Regions from separate parts of the Comamonas brasiliensis genome, predicted to be linked through region 1. Evidence: predicted binding sites of a transcription regulator. Region 1 holds the regulator's gene; each other region holds the start of a gene.
The links. The regulator FNR, encoded in region 1, switches genes on or off when oxygen is low (the NO sensors DNR and NnrR bind a similar motif). The targets are predictions, from matches to a motif close to TTGATNNNNATCAA.
Positions count from the first base shown of each region.

Region 1 (6,473 bases):
CTGGCCGCATTGGCATGAAGCACGCGCAGGCTCTGCGCATCCAGCAGCCAGACGGCCTCCTGCAAGCCATCGAGCATGGCGGCGAGCAGAGGGTCGATCAGAAAACTCTGCGGCATGGTCACGCGAGATCTTTCTCGACAGCAGGTGCTGCAGAACTGTCAAAAAAATAGCAAAGACGTCTTTGTGGCTGTAGAGCTTCCAGCGCATTGCGCGATAGCTGATTACGCGTCAAACCGCGCCGAATCCCCAAACCCACATATTCAAGCAAATCGACGAACCGCAACTTCTGCGCCGTCTGCGTGTCATAAGTCAGCACCTGCGGCTTGAGAGACTGGCTGGTATTGACGGACACCACCACCCCCATGCGCCCGTCGCTGAGCTCCACCAAGGACCCCGGCGGATAGACACCCAGAGTCTGCACGAATGCCTTGAGCACTTCCGGTGCATAACGCTGGCGATACTGCCCGTACAGTGCGGCCATGGCTTCGTGGGGCGTCATTTCGTTGCCTTGCAGTGGCAGATTGCACAAACGCTCGAAATTGTTGGCCAGCGCCAGTATCTGTCCGGCAATATCCATATCGGTCGCCAGCAGGCCAAGCGGAAAGCCCGATCCATCGGCCCACTCATGGTGCTGGGCGATGGCTGTCGTGACCGAGGGAGGATAGCCCATGGACAGGGCCAACGCCACCGACTCTCCGACATGCCGTGCATAGGCGGTCTCTCGCAGCGGCATGCGATCCGTGCCTTGATTCAGTGCATTGGCAGATGCGGAAATCTCCAGCCCCGGCTTGCCGATGTCATGCAGCAACGCTGCCGTGCCCAGATCCTGCAGCACATCGTTGCGCAAGCCCAGCGTCTTGCCCAGCAACAGGCTCAGCACGGAAACGTTCACTCCATGAACACCGAATGTGGCACCGCCCGTATCCGCGAGCAGATGCAGGCTCAGATCTCGAGCCTGCGCCAGTTTCACGACTTGCTGCGCAACCAGCCTATCGGTCGTGGCGCGCGCGCCCTCGGGGTTGGCAGGCAAAAGAGCCTGAACATCGTCAAACACGGAAACAGCCCCCAGAAACCGGGACTGCACGCCCAGAATGCTGTCTCGCCAGGCATGCGCATCGCTGTCCGGATGGCTCGCAGCAGGTCGAGGAGGCGCGACGGAAGGCGTGACAGCCTCCTCCAGATCGCTTCTGGAGAGATCAACCTGTACGGCCTTGAGCTTCAGGGTCCTGAGCGTCTGCAACTGCTCGTCATTGACAATCTTGAAGCTGCTGACGGGAAACGGGTGGCGCAACCAGCCAGTCTCCAGATGGACATACATGCCAATCCGCAGTTGTCCGATATCAATAGCAACGAAACGATTCACTTTGAGCGCTACACACAAGATGAGACATTATTCCGCAGTTCCATGACTGCTCAACCATGACTAGGGTCTGTTGGGATGCAAACTGCACCAACATTCCCCTCCTGTGTGACTTATCGGCACCAAAGGCTGGGTTTGTAGACCAGATCCATCCACAAAGCCCAACTCGCAACACCAGTCAGCATCAAACCCGCAATTCTGGTGCCCCAGCGCGCCCGCAATGCATTGAGATGCGACTGCCCCAGCTGCCACAGCCAGGGGCCCGCCAGCAACCACACTGCGCCGCCAATGGCAAAGGCAGCCATTGACAGAGCACCTTGCCAGACTCCGCCACTCAACGCGGCCACCAGCACTGCCGAATAAAGCAAGCCGCAAGGCATCAGGGCCCAGGCAAAGCCTGCGGCCAGACTCCCTCCAGGGGCGACGACCCAGGGCTGGACCCTGGTCCAGACAGAGCGCCCCGCTTGCTCCAGCCACACCGGTTGCCGCGCCTGCACCAGCATGGCCAGACCCCAGGCCATGACCGCGACATGCATCAGCGTCCACAGCTTCTGCAAGGCCGTTGTCTGGCTGGTCAGCCAGGCCAGGCTCTCCATGGCCACAGCCGCCACTCCGCCCAGCAGGGCATAGCCGGCAATGCGTCCCAGATGAAACAAACTGGTGCGCAGCCATTGGCGTTTTTGCAGGCCGTGCAAGGCGATGACCTGACCGTCGCTGGCAGGCCTTGCGCCCGTCACGACGCTGCAGGGCGCAGCGCACATCACAAGACAATGGGGCCCACCCACGAGCCCCATGATCAAAGCAGTCCAGACCAGCGAAAACAACATGCGCTAGATGATGCGCGAAAAGCGCGTGCGGTTTCGGTCGGCCTGCAAATATCGATCAAACAGCATGGCTACTCCGCGTACAAAAAACCAGCCCAGGCCCGTGACCTTGAAGCCCTCGTCGGATAGCTGCACCAGGCCATTGCGCTGCATTTCCCCCAGTGCAGCCAACTCCCGGGCAAAGTACTCGCGGAAATTGATCAGCCAGGCCTGCTCCATCGGCTCGTACAGGACGGAGCCCTGACACATGATGGCCATGATGATGGCTCTGCGCACCAGATCGTCACGCGAGAGCGCCAATCCGCGCTGCACGGGCAGCATGCCGCCATCAATGGCGTCGTAATACTCTTCCAGGGTCTTGACGTTCTGGCTGTAGGTGGCGCCCACCTTGCCGATGGCCGATACGCCCAGTGCAATCAGGTCGCAGTCGGGCTGGGTGCTGTAGCCCTGGAAGTTGCGATGCAGGCGCCCCTGACGCTTGGCGATGGCCAGAGAGTCATCGGGCAGCGCAAAGTGATCCATGCCCACATAGACATAGCCGCCATTCATGAAGGCATCAATTGCGCCGGAGAGCATGTTCAGCTTCTCCTGTCCCATGGGCAAGTCAGCCGATGCAATACGCCTTTGCGGCTTGAAGCGCTCGGGCAGATGCGCATAGGCATACAGAGCAATGCGGTCGGGACGCAACTCATTGACCTGGGCCAGCGTTCGCGCAAAAGACTCGGATGTCTGCTTGGGCAGGCCGTAAATCAGGTCCACATTGATGGAGACAAAGCCCAGACGGCGGGCCTCGGCCACCAGCTCAAAGACTTGCTCGGCTGGCTGCTCCCGGTGCACCGCTTTCTGCACCGCTGGGTCAAAATCCTGCACGCCAAAGCTCAGGCGATTGAAGCCCATGTCCTTGAGTGTCTTCAACCTCTCGTTGCTCACGGTACGCGGATCGACCTCAATGGAATACTCGCCGGCTAGATCGAGCTTGAAATGCTCACGCATCAGAAGCATCAACTGCTGCAATTCGGCATCGCTGAAGAAGGTCGGCGTGCCGCCTCCCAGATGCAACTGGCTTACCAGCTGGCCTTTGCCGCAATGCTCGGTATGCATGGCCAGTTCACGGCCCAGATAATCCAGATATTCGGCAGCCTTCTCATGATGCTTGGTCACGATCTTGTTGCAGGCGCAGTAATAGCAAAGCGACTCGCAAAATGGCACATGCACATAAACGGACAAAGGCAAGGCACGTGAGCTCGAATGCGTCTTGCGCTGTTTCAATGCCAGGATATAGTCGTCTGCACCAAAAGCCTCAACAAAACGGTCGGCTGTTGGAAATGATGTGTAGCGCGGGCCGGGAATATCAAAGCGGCTCAGCAACTCGGGCGTGACTGCGGTCATAACTGAAAGTTAGGGTGCGCCCACACTCCACATTGAGCAGATTTCAAAGAAAATCAGATCCTGGAAATCATGCCCATAATGGGCAGAAGCACATGTTTTTGAATGAATGCAAACAATGTGCCCCAAGGCAATCCAACTGTCCTTGATGAATATCAAGAGAGCGCAAGGCAAGTACTGCGACAATTTGATCCAACTCATCACTAACTACGAGGTCAATGACCGGCGCGACTCTCCATTCCAAGTCTGTCTGTGCCGTTGCTGAAAAGCCCATGAATCTTCAGACCATCAAAGCATCCTGCTCCAACTGCAATCTGCGTGAACTGTGCATGCCCATGGGCCTGGACGATGAACAAATGGAGCGTATTGACGAAATTGTGGCCACGCGCCGCAAGGTCAAACGGGGCGGGCTGCTGTTTCGCAACGGCGAGGAGTTCACCTCGCTGTACGCCATTCGCACCGGCTTCTTCAAGACCAGCGTGGCCACCGAAGACGGTCGCGACCAGGTCACTGGCTTTCAGATGGCCGGCGAGATCATCGGTCTGGACGGTATCGTCAACGACCACCACACCTGCGATGCCGTGGCGCTGGAAGATGCCGAAGTCTGCATCATGCCTTTCGACAAGCTCGAGCAGCTCTCGCGCGAAGTCACGGCACTGCAAAATCATGTGCACAAGGTCATGAGCCGCGAAATCGTGCGCGAGCATGGCGTGATGCTGCTGCTGGGCAGCATGCGCGCCGAAGAGCGTCTGGCGGCCTTTGTGCTGAACCTGGTGCAGCGTCTGTCGGCACGCGGCTTTTCGAAGTCGGAGCTGGTGCTGCGCATGACGCGTGAAGAAATCGGCAGCTATCTGGGCCTCAAGCTGGAGACCGTGAGTCGCACCTTCTCCAAGTTCGCCGAGGAAGGCATCATCGAAGTCCGACAGCGCCATCTGCGCATTCTGGATACCGAGGCGCTCAGGCGCATCGTCAACAGCCAGCAATGCCAGGACTGACTTCGACAGCAGCCCTCAAGACGAAGCCCGCAGACAGCGGGCTTTTTTGATGACGGCGAACACCTGCCTGGAGTTTCCACCGCCAAGGCCGCCGGCACAGCGAGCGGCCAGCCCCTCCATCCGAAGCCGCCACCTGTTCGAAACTGCGGTCCTGTGTGCAGCGCCTTACTCGACCAGAGGCTCCGAGACTATGCCCTGGTTCATATCGCTGGCCGAACGCCCCAGCATGACGGTCATGAGTCCGCTGAACACGGTGACCGCCCAGAAGGCAAAAAAGGCCAGGGTGTAAATGCCATTGCGCGACCATTCCAGAGGCGAGCCCAGCCAGTGCATGTCCAGCGGGTCCACAAAGGCAAACACCACCATTTCCATGATTGCCGCGGCCAGAAAAGCCGGCCAGACAATCCACATCCAGCGTCGAGCATCCATCGCGATTCTCCTTGGCCTGTGGGTTTGAACCTATTTTGCACAATTGCCATGACCTTCCCAGCCATACCAAGGGCATGCACTCAGATGGGAAACCCTGGACCGCTATTATTTAAAGAGCTTCCAGCGCTTTATGTGTATCGATTTTGGGTCTATATCTATCTGAAATAGCCTGTGACAAAGCGCTATGCGCTCCTGTTATTGAACTCCACCCGCCCATCCCTTGCCGGCTTCCGAGAACTGCAGGGGCCCTCCCGACTCTTCGGTCGACCAAGACATAGAACGCCGTCACGGCCCACCGGCTACAGAAAAGCCTGCAACCAGGGCCGCAAAAAAAGGCCGCGGAAGCGGCCTTGGGATGCGTTGAAATCTCGGTCAGCGATCCAGCGGATGGTCCTTGGCCGGCGTCGCGGCATGGTTGCGCCCCGTCACTGCTGGCGCCAGGCTTTTTTCGCTCTCGGTGAGGCGCTGGTTGATCTCAATGCCGTGACGATAGTAGTCGGGGTCGATCACTGGATCCGGCTTGCTCATGGCGATATAGGCGGTCACGATGCCCGCGACCACCACCACGGCGGGACCGGCGATGACGAGCCAGACATGGGCAAACTTCCACCAGGGCTTGCCGTCCTCGGGGTGGATGATCTTGGCCTTTTGCAGGGCCTTGGCTTGTGCTGCCGACATGGTTAAACCTCTTTTCAGAAATCTGGCTGCCCAATTGCAAACCTGCAATCGGGCAGCATCAATTGTTGCTGATTCGCGATGCCCTTGCGTGGCTGTCGCGATGCATGCCGCAGGCCTAGCGCGGCACCAGGAACACGGATTTTTCGGAGATGCGTCCGGCCCCAGCCGTCAGCGCATCCACATTGAAATGCACGGGGTGCGAGCCGGAGGCAGCCGAGCCATAGGGGATCTGCAGGCGCACCGCAATGCCGCGCGTCTCGGCCGGACCTACCGAGACTTCCTGCTCGGATACTACTTCCAGCTGATCCAGCCCCGTGGCGCTGATGCGATAGCGCTGCTCTGACTCGGTCGCATTCATGATCTGCAGGCGATAGACGTTTTCGAGCTTGCCGCCAGCCACGATGCGCGACAGCGCGGCGCGGTCGCGAATCACGTCGACCTTGAGCGGCTCGCGCAGTACCAGGCTGGCGATCATGGCTGCGCTCAGCGCCAGCAGCACGGTCGAGTAGATCAGCACGCGCGGGCGGAAGATGCGCCGTATCACCTGCGCCTGCTTCCAGAGCTTGGCCACGGCGTTCTGCGTGGTCAGGCGGATCAGGCCGCGCGGGTACTCCATCTTGTCCATCACAGAGTTGCAGGCATCGATGCACAGACCGCAGCCAATGCACTCGTACTGCAACCCCTTGCGGATGTCGATGCCCACGGGGCAGACCTGAACGCAAAGCTTGCAGTCTATGCAGTCACCCAGACCCTGCGCCTTGTAGTCCACGTCTTTTTTGCGCGGCCCGCGCGCTTCACCAC
Region 1 is NZ_JAANES010000001.1:728,249-734,721, reverse strand. Features, by position in the region: gene DJFAAGMI_RS03315 (sensor domain-containing protein) at 1-116, opposite strand, end outside; gene DJFAAGMI_RS03310 (HD-GYP domain-containing protein) at 119-1,363, opposite strand; gene DJFAAGMI_RS03305 (sulfite exporter TauE/SafE family protein) at 1,474-2,187, opposite strand; gene hemN (oxygen-independent coproporphyrinogen III oxidase) at 2,191-3,573, opposite strand; gene fnr (fumarate/nitrate reduction transcriptional regulator Fnr) at 3,843-4,565, shown strand; gene DJFAAGMI_RS03290 (hypothetical protein) at 4,731-4,994, opposite strand; gene DJFAAGMI_RS03285 (FixH family protein) at 5,367-5,672, opposite strand; gene ccoG (cytochrome c oxidase accessory protein CcoG) at 5,788-6,473, opposite strand, start outside.

Region 2 (6,473 bases), on a different contig from region 1:
GGAGCCCATGCCCGGCGAGCCATAGCTCATGCCGGTGCGGCGCTCGCGCGCATGGCTCACCAGCTCGGCCACCGATTTGACCGGTGTTCTGGACTCGTTGACCACCAGTACGTTGGGAATCGAGGTCACCAGCGCGATGTACTCGAAGTCGTCCAGGCTTTTCTCGCTGAGATTGCGGTACAGGCTGGGATTGATGGCCTGCGTGCCCGCCGTGCCGAACAGCAGGGTGTAGCCGTCATTGGCGGCCGCTGCGACGCGGCTGGCACCGATGGCTCCGTTGGCGCCGGGGACGTTCTCCACCACGACCGGCTGCCCCAGGGCCTCGGCCAGACCCTGGCCGACCAGGCGCGCCACGACATCGGTGTTGCCACCGGGCGAGAAAGGCACGACCAGCTTGAGCGGGCGATTGGGGAAGCTGTCGGCCGCGGCCGGCAGGGCCAGGCTGGCGCCTAGCAGCGCTGCGCTCAGGAGAAACTGTTTGCGTGAAAAGGTCTGGGGCACGGTATGTCTCGTTGTTTGTAGTTGGCGGGCCGTGACGGCAGACGCATGGGCCCGATCCCTGCATGGCGCAGGGCTTGGACATCATGGGCAGAGGGTGTAATTGAGGTCAATCAATCTTTGGGAAGCATGTCATGCATAAACGGAATGGCTGCCTGACAGCATGGGCGCGCGGGTCGCCAGGGCGGTGCGCCTCTATACTTGCGGCCTCATGATTCGCTGGTTGATCGTCATTTTTCTGGCCCTGTTGCTCGTCAACGGGCTGCACGGCTGGCTGCAGCGCATAGGGCTGGGGCGTCTGCCCGGCGACTTCCGCTTTCGGCTGTTCGGCAAGGAGTTCTTCCTGCCGGTGGCCAGTACGGTGCTGCTCAGCGTGGTGGCGGCGCTGATTGCCCGCTTTGTGAAGCTCTGAGAGCGTAGGCAGGTTCCGGCTTGAATCTGCGGGCTTTGGCTGCACATACAGGCCTGAGCCCGACCTGCGCCTGCCGGCGCAAGCCGGGTATTGCCAAAGAAAGTACGACTTGCGCAAAGCGGGTTCAGGCAAGGCGACTGCCTCGGGAAGCAGGCCGTTGTCGCGTTCCTGTTTGCGTAAATCCCAGAAAGGTTGCCCCGTGTCCGAATCCCTGCACTACGTCTGCCCTCATTGCCACACCACCAATCGCATCGCCAGCGACCAGTTGGGCAATCAGCCCGATTGCGGCAACTGCCATCAGCCGCTGGTGACGGGCGAGCCCGTGGCCCTGGACAACGACAGCTTTGCGAGGCACACCGGCCGCAGCCAGTTGCCCGTGGTCGTGGATTTCTGGGCTCCCTGGTGCGGCCCCTGCCGCATGATGGCGCCGGCCTTTGCCCAGGCGGCCCAGCAACTGGCGGGGCAGGCACAGCTGGCCAAGCTCGATACCGAGGCTTATCCACAGGCTGCGGCGCCCTTGGGCATCCGCAGCATTCCAACTATGGTGATCTTCAAGGAAGGCCGGGAGCTGGCCCGCATCTCCGGGGCCCTGCCGGCCTCGGAGATCGTGCGCTGGGTGCGCTCGGTGATCTGAGCGGCGGTTTTGCGGGAGCCGGCCCGCTCACCCGGCCCCGGCCCGGTTCAGACTCTCAGGCGGCGATGTCCAGCACCACGCGGCCTTCGATCTTGCCCTCGTGCATGCGGGCAAAGATGTCGTTGATGCTTTCCAGCTTGTCGGTGGAAACGGTGGCCTTGACCTTGCCCTGGGCGGCAAAGTCCAGCGATTCCTGCAGGTCCAGGCGCGTGCCGACGATGGAGCCGCGTACCGTGATGCCCTTGAGCACCATGGAGAAGATCGGCAGCGGAAAGTCGCCCGGCGGCAGACCGTTGAGCGAAATCGTGCCGCCGCGACGCACCATGCCCAGTGCCTGCTCGAAAGCCTTGGGGGATACGGCCGTGACCAGCACGCCGTGAGCGCCTTCGATCTCTCTTTGCAGATAGGCCGCCGGATCGGTGTTCATGGCGTTGACGGTGACTGTGGCGCCCAGCTGGCGCGCCAGCGCGAGCTTGCCGTCGTCAATATCGACCGCTGCGACATTGAAGCCCATGGCCTTGGCATATTGCACGGCCATATGGCCCAGGCCGCCGATGCCGGAAATCACCACCCAGTCGCCGGGCTTGGCGTCGGTGACTTTCAGGCCCTTGTACACCGTGACTCCGGCGCAGAGCACGGGAGCGACGTCGATAAAGCTCACGTTGGACGGCAGATGGCCCACATAGGCGGGATCGGCCAGTGCGTAATCGGCAAAGCCGCCGTTGACCGAATAGCCGGTATTGGTCTGAGATTCGCACAGGGTCTCCCAGCCGCCTATGCAGTGGCGGCAGAAGCCGCAGGCGCTGTGCAGCCAGGGCACGCCCACGCGATCGCCTTCCTTGACATGTCTGACATTCTTGCCCACTGCGGCCACATAGCCCACGCCTTCATGGCCGGGGATGAAGGGCGGCTGGGGTTTGACAGGCCAGTCACCTTCGGCCGCATGCAGATCGGTGTGGCAGACGCCGGAGGCGGCAATCTTGACCAGGATCTGATCGTCTGCCGGTCGGGGAACCGGCATCTCCTCGATCGTGAGCGGTTTCCCGAAGGAACGCACCACGGCGGCTTTCATGGTCTGGGGTAAGGACATCAGAGCACCTCCTTGAAGCAAGAGGGCAAGGTCGTGGCCTGTGGGCCGGACACTTGCCCGTCAAAGAACCACGCCGTCAAGGCATGGGTGTTACAGCGGGTTTCGTGACCCGCTGCATGGCCTTGGCGGAGCGCATCGCCACCGCCGTCTCGTACTGTGCAATGGCTGCAGCATACCTTCTTTGACTTAACTCAAGCCGTGCCCATCCCTGTCTCGCGGGCCTCGGTGCGTTGACGGCTAGGCGCCGCCTTCCAGATAGGTGGCAATCGCCTGCTCGCGCGCCTTGCTCACGGCATCGCCAATGGCCTTGCCCTTGAGGCCGCGCTGCGCTGCCGCCTGGGCAACGGGAGCGGTCTCCACGGCAAGTGCCGCTTTTAGGGCATTGCCCAGGCGCTGGCGCTGGGGGTAGGCCGTCTCTTCGAAACCCAGCCGGCCGCGTGCATCGCATTCGCAGGCCTGCAGGGCTTCCTCGAAGCGCTGGGGCTTGCGGATGGCGTCGCAGCGCTCCAGCAGGCGCAGCAGGGCGGCGGCGTTGAGTTCATTGCTGCGGTGGAGGTTGCCATGTTCGCGTGCCACGACCTCGGCCAGTTCCTTGCAGTCGTTGGGCACGCGCCAGCGCTCGCAGACCTGCAAAAGCAGGCGGGCACTGCGCTGTTCATGGCCGATATGGCGGGGCAGCACATCGGCCGGCGTGGTGCCTTTGCCGAAGTCATGACACAGGCAGGCAAAGCGCACGGACAGCGGGGCCTGCAGGCGCGCCGACATGTCCAGCACCATCATGGCATGCACGCCGCAATCGATCTCCGGGTGGTATTCGGCGCGCTGGGGCACGCCCCAGAGTCTGTCGAGTTCGGGCAGCAGCCGGACCAGCGCCCCGCATTCGCGCAGGATGTCGAACATGCGCGAGGGCCGCTCCTCCATCAGGCCGCGGCTGATTTCCTGCCACACGCGCTCGGGCACCAGGGCATCGACCTCGCCGGCCGCCACCATCTCGCGCATGAGCTCCATGGTTTCGGGCGCGACGCGGAAATCGGTGAAGCGCGCCGCAAAGCGCGCCAGACGCAGAATGCGCACCGGATCTTCGCGAAAGGCATCGGTCACATGGCGCAGCACGCGGTCCTTCAGGTCCTGCTGGCCGTGATAGGGATCCACCAGGCCCTGGAGCTCGTCTTTGCCACTCCAGTCCGCGGGAGCGGCGATGGAGTTGATGGTGAGATCGCGCCGCGCCAGGTCTTCTTCCAGGGTCACATCGGCGGCGGTGTGAACCACAAAGCCGCGATAGCCCATGCCGTTCTTGCGCTCGGTGCGCGCCAGCGCGTATTCCTCATGGGTCTGAGGGTGCAGGAATACCGGAAAGTCGCGCCCCACGGGCACGAAGCCGCGCGCGCTCATCTGCTCCGGTGTGGCTCCGACCACCACCCAGTCCGTGTCGTTGACGGGCAGGCCCAGCAATGCATCGCGCACGGCGCCGCCTACCTTGAAAACCTTGAATTCACTCATGCTGCAATGGTAGTGGCTGCGCATCGGCCTGCAGATACCGCAATCGCGGGATTGCTGCCTCAGCGCTGCTGGCGATAGGGCTCTTCGAACTGCAGAAAGTCCTGCTCGGCCAGGGCGGCCTGAATCCATTCCTGGGTGGCGGGCAGCTGGGTGACGCGCTGCACATAGGCGCGTACCGGGGCCGAGGTCGGCAGGCCGTAGCTGTTGATGCGCATGCAGACCGGCGCAAAAAAGGCATCGGCAATGCTGAACTGGTCGAACAGCATGGGGCCGCTGGCGGCGCTCAGCAGCGGGGTCCAGAGTTCTTCGAGCTGCTGGACATCGCTGCGCAGATCGGCATGCTCGGCCCAGAGCCGGGCACCGGTCTCCTGCAGCTGGGCTTCGATATTCATGGGGCAGAAGCTGCGCAGCGCACCGAAGCCGCTGTGCATCTGCGCCACCAGGCTGCGGGCGCGGGCGCGCTGGGCCACGGTCTGCGGCCACAGGTGCTTGTCGGGAAAGCGCTCGGCCAGGTATTCGCAGATGGCCAAGCTGTCCCAGATGGTCAGCCCTTCATCGACCAGCAGCGGCACCTTGCCGGTGGGAGCAAGTGCCAGCGCCTGCAGCTTGAAGCTGGAGTCGGGGGCAAAGCTGTCAAAGCGCAGCGTGAGCTCTTCGAAGCTGATGCCGCTTTGGCGCATCAGCACCCAGGGACGCATGGACCAGGATGAGTAATTCTTGTTGCCGATATAGAGCTTCATGGCGGACTCCTGTGTGTATCTGCCGCCGAGCTTATCAAGCTTGGGCCGGGCGGTCTGTGTGTTTTGATTCCACAGTCATGCCGGGGCGCCGCGCCTGATGATGTAATCGCAGCACTATGGCAAATACTTCGACTTCTTCTGCAAACCTGGCCGCGCATGTGGCAGGGGCTGGTCACCACAAGGGCGCGCTGGTGCTGTTCTCCGGCGGTCAGGACTCGACCACCTGCCTGGCCCAGGCCCTGGCCATGTTCGAGCGCGTGGAGACGCTGGGCTTTGACTACGGCCAGCGCCACAGCGTGGAGATGCAGGTGCGCGCCGGCGTACGCGAGCAACTGGCCGAGCGCTTTCCGCTGTGGGCGCCGCGTCTGGGCGAGGACCATGTGCTGTCGCTCGACGTGCTCAAGCAGATCGGCGGCTCGTCCCTGACCGAGGACGTGGCTTTTGCCATGCAGGCCGACGGCCTGCCCAACACCTTTGTGCCGGGCCGCAATCTGCTGTTCCTGACGCTGGCCGGCGCGCTGGCCTATCGTCGCGGGCTGACGGTGATCGTCACCGGCGTCTGCGAAACCGATTACTCCGGCTATCCCGATTGCCGCGACGACACCATGAAGGCCCAGCAGCTGGCGCTGAACCTGGGCCTGGAGCGCCGGCTGCGCATCGATACGCCGCTGATGTGGCTGGACAAGGCCCAGACCTGGCAGCTGGCCCATGACCTGGGCGGCAGCGATCTGGTGGAGCTGATTCGCACCGAGACCCACACCTGCTACCAGGGAACGCGCGATGTGCTGCACGACTGGGGCTATGGCTGCGGCAGCTGCCCGGCCTGCGAGCTGCGTGCATCGGGCTGGCACAACTGGCGCGCCAGCCAGTCGGCTTGAAATTGATAGCTGCTTGCGCTTGATAAAAAAGGATTTCAGGTCTAAAGGACTCTGAAATCCTTTTATTGAATGCGGTAGATGCTCCTCAATGAGGAGCATCTGCGCTATGGGCCCGATTCAGGCGCTGGGGCGTGTGGCGATCTGCCCTGCCTGAATCTGCGCCGTCATCTGGCTGAGCCAGGCCTGGCTTTCCGGCCGCTCGAACAGAAAGTCCCAGATGGCATCGTGCTGGCGCGCTGTCAGGCTGAGCGGGCCATGGCGACGCATATGGGCTTGCAGCCGCTGCAGCTCTAGCTCGGTCAGCGGCAGCCGCATCACGGTCAGCGGGGGGCGCGGGCGGTAGCTGCGCTGGGGAATGTTCTTGCGGGGACGACTCATGGCAAAGCGAAATAGGGGTTCAGACGGGCCAGACCACGCCGTTGTCGTTGAGGATGGCGTCCAGCGGCAGATCATGCGTCTCGGGCTGGAAGTCATCGACATAGCCATTGGTGTAGCCCAGGCCCACGGTGAAGGGGCGCGGGCTCAGCTCGGCCAGCGTGCGGTCATAGAAACCGCCGCCATAGCCGAGACGGTAGCCGCCGGCCGCATAACCCACGCAGGGGACAAACAGCAGCGTGGGCACCAGCAGTTCGGTATCCTTGGGCTTTGGAATGCCATAGGCGTCCTCCTCCATGGGGCAACCGGGGTACCAGGCGTGAAAACTCAGCGTCTTGCGCTGTTT
Region 2 is NZ_JAANES010000002.1:593,496-599,968, reverse strand. Features, by position in the region: gene DJFAAGMI_RS11160 (Bug family tripartite tricarboxylate transporter substrate binding protein) at 1-501, opposite strand, end outside; gene DJFAAGMI_RS11155 (DUF2905 domain-containing protein) at 710-910, shown strand; gene trxC (thioredoxin TrxC) at 1,110-1,544, shown strand; gene adhP (alcohol dehydrogenase AdhP) at 1,600-2,634, opposite strand; gene DJFAAGMI_RS11140 (multifunctional CCA addition/repair protein) at 2,872-4,134, opposite strand; gene DJFAAGMI_RS11135 (glutathione S-transferase family protein) at 4,194-4,874, opposite strand; gene queC (7-cyano-7-deazaguanine synthase QueC) at 4,991-5,752, shown strand; gene DJFAAGMI_RS11125 (hypothetical protein) at 5,870-6,130, opposite strand; gene DJFAAGMI_RS11120 (5-formyltetrahydrofolate cyclo-ligase) at 6,150-6,473, opposite strand, start outside.
Region 2: adhP (alcohol dehydrogenase AdhP) is a predicted target of FNR. The motif match lies at 2,816-2,829, and genes of this name have one in related genera.

Region 3 (6,473 bases), on a different contig from region 1:
GGTGCACCTGTTCATTTACATAGTCTTCGAGCTTCTGGCCCAGCACCAGACCGCCGGCGGACAGTTGCAGGTCGCGGATCTTGGCCTCGTCCAGCGCCACGGCTTTTTCCTGCAGCTCGAAGGCGTTCATGCCGCTCGCATAGAGCGCGCCCACCACGCTGCCGGCGCTGGTGCCGGCCACGAACGAGGGCGTCAGGCCATTGGCCTCGAGCATCTTGATGACCCCGATATGGGCAAAGCCCTTGGCCGCACCGCCGCCCAGGGCCAGGCCGATCTTGATCGCGGGGGCCGAGGTGGTGGTGGTAGGCGGCTCGGGTGTCGCTGCGGGGCTGGGCGGATTGCTGCCGCAGGCGGCAAGGCCAAGCAGACTCAAACAGAGCAAAGGGCGCAAAAAAACGTTCGGGCGCATGCCGGGAAATCCTGCTGTCATTAGGGCGCAAAGTATAGCGATGGGTGCCGGAGTCGGTGATGTGCGGGTTTGCTTGTCAAAAAGCATAGCTTTCATCGCTTGCCTGTAAATCGTTTGAGGCATGTATCCCTTGTTTGGCCTATGCGCGAGCAAGCCGCCCTGCCGACAATGTTCTCATCGCAAGCAAGTGGCTGGCCCCTTCTGACGGCGCGGCAGGACGAACTCCTGTGCGCTCTGTCCCTGATGCGGGAGCGGCACCATGAAGAGGCAGCAGATGTCGCAAGGCAATACATGGCAGGCAGAAGTCGCAACGGCACAGGCCGCAGTCTGGTGGGTGGGCTTCGGCCTGGTGGTGGGAGTGCTGGGGGCAGCGCTGATCAGCCCTCTGTATGCGCTCTACCAGCAGGACTGGCAGTTGCGGCCCAGCGATATCTCGCTGATCTATGTGCTCTATATGTGCGGCGGGCTGTGCGCCCTGCTGTTTCTGGGGCGTTTACCTGATCGCATCGGTTTCCAGCGCGTGATGCTGTGCTTTCTGTGTCTGACGCTGGTGGGCACGCTGATCTCGATGCTGGCCTGGAATCTGCCCAGCCTGATCGTCGGGCGCTTTGTGGTGGGGCTGTCCTCAAGCCTCATCACCATCAGCGCCACCACGGGACTGACGCTGCTGGCGGCCAGCGGCGCCACCCGTCTGCAGCCTCGGCGTGTGGCCATGGTGGCCAGTTTTCTCAATGTGCTGGGCTTCGGTCTGGGGCCGCTGATCGGCGGTGTGGCCGGGCAGTGGCTGCCTCGGCCCTTGGCGACGGCCTATCTGGTGCCGCTGGTGCTGGGCTGCATTGGCGTGGCCGGCGTCCTCATGGTCAAGCTGCCTGAGTCGGCTCAGCTGAAAGCAGGGCGGCCCGCTCAGGCGGCGGCTCGCCTGCGCTGGCAGGACTGTCTGCCGCAGCTGACCTGGCCTGGGCGCGAGGACTCCCTGGCTTTTGCGTTGACCTGCGGCTATCCGTTCGTGGCGTTTGGCGTGTTCGGACTCTATGCCTCCATGGCGCCGCTGTTTCTGCAGCAGATGATTGCCTGGAGCGGCCCCGTGGTCAGCGGCACGGCCATTGCGGTGATCCTGCTCGTCTCTGCGGGCATTCAGCTCCTGGCTGCCAGTCTGCCGCTGCATCGCTGCGGCTTTGCTGGAATGGCGCTGCTGGCGCTCAGCAACGCCGTGCTGATGTTGAACCTGCAGGCCCGATCGATGCTGCTGTTTGTCCTGGGAGTGTGTCTGACGGCGCTCGGGCATGGCATGTGCATGCTGGCCGGCATGAGCATGGTCGGCCGTCTTGCGGGGCCTGACAACCGGGCGGGCCTGCTGTCCACCTATCAGACCATAGGCTTGCTCGGCTCCATGCTGCCTATGCTGGTCGTGGGCTGGATTGCCGACCGCTGGAGCATCACGCTGGCCGTGAGCCTGTTTGCCTGTTTTGTCATGCTGTTGGCTACCCTGTTGGGACTGGCATTCGTGCGACACCCACGCATGCGGGAGGCTGCGGACTGAGGCAGGGCTTGCAGATAGTTTCTGTAAATAACAGAAAATAACATTCATTAATTAAATGTCACAAATTTGGATAAATTTGTCCTACAGGGATGCGGGAAAAGTTCGTATCCGGGCCAAAATGGGGGCTGGTTACAGTTACTAGTCATGTTTTTGCAAGCATTAAGGGAGAAATCGATATGACCACTATGTTCAAGCGTTCCGCTCAAGTTCTGGCCATTACCGCCTTGGCCTTTGGCTTGGCTGCCTGCGGCAAGTCCGAAGACAAGACCGCTGGCCAGAAGCTCGATTCCGCCATTTCCCAGACCGAGAAGGCTGCGGAAAATGCAGGCACCAAGATTGAAGAAGGCACGGCCAAGGCCGGCGATGCGGCTGCCGATGCACTGGCCAAGGCTGGCGAAGCTGCTGGCGCTGCTGTGGACAAGGCTGGCGAGAAGATGGAAGAGGGCGCTGCCAAGGCAGGTGCTGCCCTGGATGACGCAGGCATCACCGCCGCCGTCAAGACCGACCTGATCAAGGCCCCGGAAATCAGCGCGCTGCAGATCAATGTGGACACCAAGGCCGGCGCAGTGACCCTGACCGGCACCGTGCCCAGCGAAGCCGTCAAGACCCAGGCCGGCGATATCGCCAAGGCTGCCAAGGGTGTGACCTCGGTCAACAACAATCTGACCGTGAAGGCTGGTTGATACCTTTCGGCCTGCATCTCGCACGAAGCCAGAGCGCGCAAGCCCTCTGGCTTTTTTGTGCTCGCATGGCCCTAAGATCAGGGCATGACCCAAGCCGACCACAAGCTTTCCACCCATCTGATTCACCATCCCTACAAGGCTCCCACGGACTTCGAAGGCCCGCAGCCGGCCGTGCACAAGGCTTCGACCGTGTACTTCGAGAACGTGCAGGCCATGCGCGAACGCCGCTGGCTGGACAAGAGCAGCTACACCTACGGCCTGCATGGCACGCCCACGACCTATGCGCTGGAAGAGCGTCTGGCTTCGCTGGAGGGTGGCCTGCAATGCCTGCTGGTGCCCAGCGGCCTGGCCGCGATTGCCACGGTGTCGTTGGCGCTGCTCAGGACGGGCGACGAGGTGCTGGTTCCCGATAACGTCTACGGCCCCAACAAGACGCTGACCGAAGGCGAGCTGGCCCATTTCGGCATCGGCCACCAGTACTACGACCCCATGAGTGTCGAAGACCTGGCGGCCAAGATCACGCCCGCCACCAAGCTGGTCTGGCTGGAAGCTCCGGGCTCGGTGACCATGGAGTTTCCGAATCTCGTCGAGCAGGTGCGCCTGTGCCGGGCCAGGGGCGTGACCATGGTGCTGGACAACACCTGGGGCGCGGGCCTGGCTTTTCGCCCCTTCGACCTGCTGGGCGACGGCAGCCTGGGCGTCGATGTCACGGCCCATGCACTGACCAAGTACCCCAGCGGCGGCGGCGATGTGCTGATGGGCAGCATCATCACGCGCAACCAGCCTCTGCATATGCGCATCAAGCTTGCGCACATGCGCCTGGGTCTGGGCGTGAGCGGCAACGACGCCGAGGCCGTGCTGCGCAGCCTGCCCAGCATCGGCCTGCGCTATCACGCACAGGATCGCTCAGCACGCCAGCTGGCGCAGTGGCTGGACACCCACAGTGCGGTGGCGCAGGTCTTGCACCCCGCCATGCCTGACGCCCCGGGTCATGCTTACTGGAAGCAGCTGTGCGCACAAGGCCAGGGCCAGGATGGCGTGGCTGCCGGTTTGTTCAGCGTGGTCATCGACGAACGCTTCGACCAGGCGGCCGTGGATCGCTTCTGCGACAGCCTGCGCCTGTTCAAGCTGGGCTACAGCTGGGGCGGGCCGGTGAGTCTGGTCGTGCCCTACGAGCTGCCCGAGATGCGCAGCCGTGCCACGCCGCATATCAAGGCGGGGACCGTGGTGCGCTTTGCCATCGGCCTCGAAGATGCGACCGATCTGCAGGCCGATCTGGCCCAGGCGCTGCTCAAGGCTTTTGGTTGATGCTATTGAGATGAGAGCTTATAGCGCTTGCTGATCATTGATTTCAAGGTGATTTTTAATTGAAATCAAGTATGGATGTCCGCTATAAGCTCTTGTTTTTATAGTGAAGACCCATGCTTGCACATGCGGGCTTTCCGCAATGCAGATTCAAGGTCGAGCGGGTAACTTGTTCCTGTCAGCTGCCGCCACCGAGGCGCGGCACGGGCGACAAGGAGGGTCTCGCATGCAAGCTTCCCCTGTTTCCGAAGTCAAGGCCGAGTCCGGCAATCTGCAGATTCTGCAGCTGCGCTGGAGCGAGCCCTGGCAGTGGTTGCTGCTCGGCCTGCGCGATGTGCGGCGTGCACCCATGATTGCGCTGTTCTACGGCCTGTGCTTCTGGGGCATGGCGCGGCTGCTGGCCTGGGTGTTCCGCTCCAGTCCCGAATATGTGATGTCCATGGCCAGCGGCTGTCTGCTGGTCGGCCCTTTCATGGCCATGGGCCTGTACTACGTCAGCAAGCAGCTGGAGCAGGGCAGGCCCGTGCTGCTGTCGCAGTCGCTGACCTGCTGGGACCGGCACCTGGCCAGCATGGGCATGCTGGTGATGGTGTTGATGGTGCTGGAGATGCTCTGGGGGCGCGCCGCCATGGTGGTGTTCGCCATCTCGTTCGACACCGGCATGCCCAGCACGGCAACCTTGCTGCAGACCCTGCTGCGTCCCGAGAACTGGGAGTTCCTGCTGGGCTACAGCGCGGTTGGCGGGATATTTGCGGCCCTGGTGTTTGCCAGCATGGTGGTTTCGTTGCCCACGATTCTCGATCTGGATACCGATGCATTGACGGCCTGTATCACCAGCATGCGTGTGGTGGGCGCCAACATGGGCGTGATGTTGCTGTGGGGGCTGATCATCACCGTGTTGATCGCAGCCTCGCTGCTGTTCTACAGTGTGGGTCTGATCGTCATCGGGCCGCTGCTGGGCTGTGCCAGCTGGCATGCGTATAAAGCCAGCGTCCGCGCCGAAAGCAAGGAGGTCGCTGCCTGAGGCGCAATGAGGGGGATGCCATGGAGTTCTGGAACTGGTTGAAAAAAGTCTTCTCGTCTCAGTCCGGCGTGCCGGGGCGCAGCGCCGATTCGCAGCTGGCATGGACTTCGGCGAGCAGCCGTGAAGACGGCAGCGACGTCTTCAACGACAGCTATTTTCGTGGCTCGGGCAGCGGCGAGAGTGCCTGCAGCACGGACAGCGGCGATTCCGGCGGTGATGGCGGAGGCGGCGGCAGCGACTGAGGCCGCGCGGGCACCGCCTATTTCAGCAGCGGCCTGAGCTTGGGCCAGACATTGGCCAGCATCTGGGGCTGGGCCTGGGCATTGGGGTGAATGCGGTCGCTCTGAAACCACTGCTCGGCATCCGCCGCATCGCCGATTCCCGACAGCAGAAACGGCACCAGTGGCAGCTTTTGCGCGTCGGCAACCTTCCTGAACATGCCGGCGAACTGCTCGGTGTAGGTTGCTCCATAGTTGGGAGGCACCTGCATGCCTACCAGCAGCACCTGGGCTCCGGCTTCCCTGGCGGCCTTGATCATGACTTCCAGATTCTGCTGCGTGCTCTGCAGCGCCAGGCCGCGCAATGCGTCATTGCCGCCCAGCTCCAGAATCACGATGCCGGGTTCATGCTGCCTGAGCAGCGACGCCAGGCGCGCTCTGCCGCCAGCCGTGGTCTCGCCGCTGATGCTGGCATTGACCACCTTGCGCGGGTTTTTTTCATCATTCATGCGCTGCTGCAGCAACTGAACCCAGCCCTTGCCGCGCGTCAGTCCGTACTCGGCGCTCAGCGAATCGCCCAGCACCAGCACCGGGCCGGATTGAGCTCCGGGCGCGGCCGCCGCTGCAATGCCGCAAGCCCCCGAAATGGCGAGCGTCAGAGCAACAGCGATACAGTGACGACGCTGCAGTGCAAACTGCGGGCTGCGATCCTTGACGTTTTTGCTATCCAATTGATTCATGTCCACAACTCTTGCCATTCCTTTGATTGCCGTTGAGCAACTGTCCAAATCGGTGAGCGATTCCACAGGCGTGCTGGATATTTTGCGGGATATCAATCTGAGCTTCACGGCCGGTGAAACCGTTGCCATTGTGGGTGCCTCGGGCTCGGGTAAAAGCACTTTGCTGTCGATTCTGGCCGGCCTGGATACCCCCAGTCACGGCACGGTCCGGCTGCTGGGCCAGGATTTGTTTGCACTCAGCGAGGACGACAGGGCGGCGGTGCGGGCCCAGAAGATGGGTTTTGTCTTTCAGAGCTTTCAGTTGCTGGGCAATCTCACGGCGCTGGAGAACGTCATGCTGCCGCTGGAGCTGGCGGGGCAGCGCGATGCGAGGGCGCGCGCCGCGCAGATGCTGGAGCGCGTGGGCCTGGGGCAGCGCCTCAATCACTATCCCAGGCTGATGTCAGGCGGCGAGCAGCAGCGCGTGGCCCTGGCGCGCGCCTTTGTGGTGGAGCCAGCCGTGCTGCTGGCCGACGAGCCCACGGGCAGCCTGGACTTCGCCACGGGCCAGACCA
Region 3 is NZ_JAANES010000006.1:225,745-232,217, reverse strand. Features, by position in the region: gene DJFAAGMI_RS21960 (patatin-like phospholipase family protein) at 1-409, opposite strand, end outside; gene DJFAAGMI_RS21955 (MFS transporter) at 669-1,949, shown strand; gene DJFAAGMI_RS21950 (BON domain-containing protein) at 2,126-2,632, shown strand; gene DJFAAGMI_RS21945 (PLP-dependent transferase) at 2,717-3,940, shown strand; gene DJFAAGMI_RS21940 (DUF2189 domain-containing protein) at 4,164-4,961, shown strand; gene DJFAAGMI_RS21935 (hypothetical protein) at 4,982-5,203, shown strand; gene DJFAAGMI_RS21930 (arylesterase) at 5,221-5,919, opposite strand; gene DJFAAGMI_RS21925 (ABC transporter ATP-binding protein) at 5,918-6,473, shown strand, end outside.
Region 3: DJFAAGMI_RS21940 (DUF2189 domain-containing protein) is a predicted target of FNR. The motif match lies at 3,996-4,009, and genes of this name have one in related genera.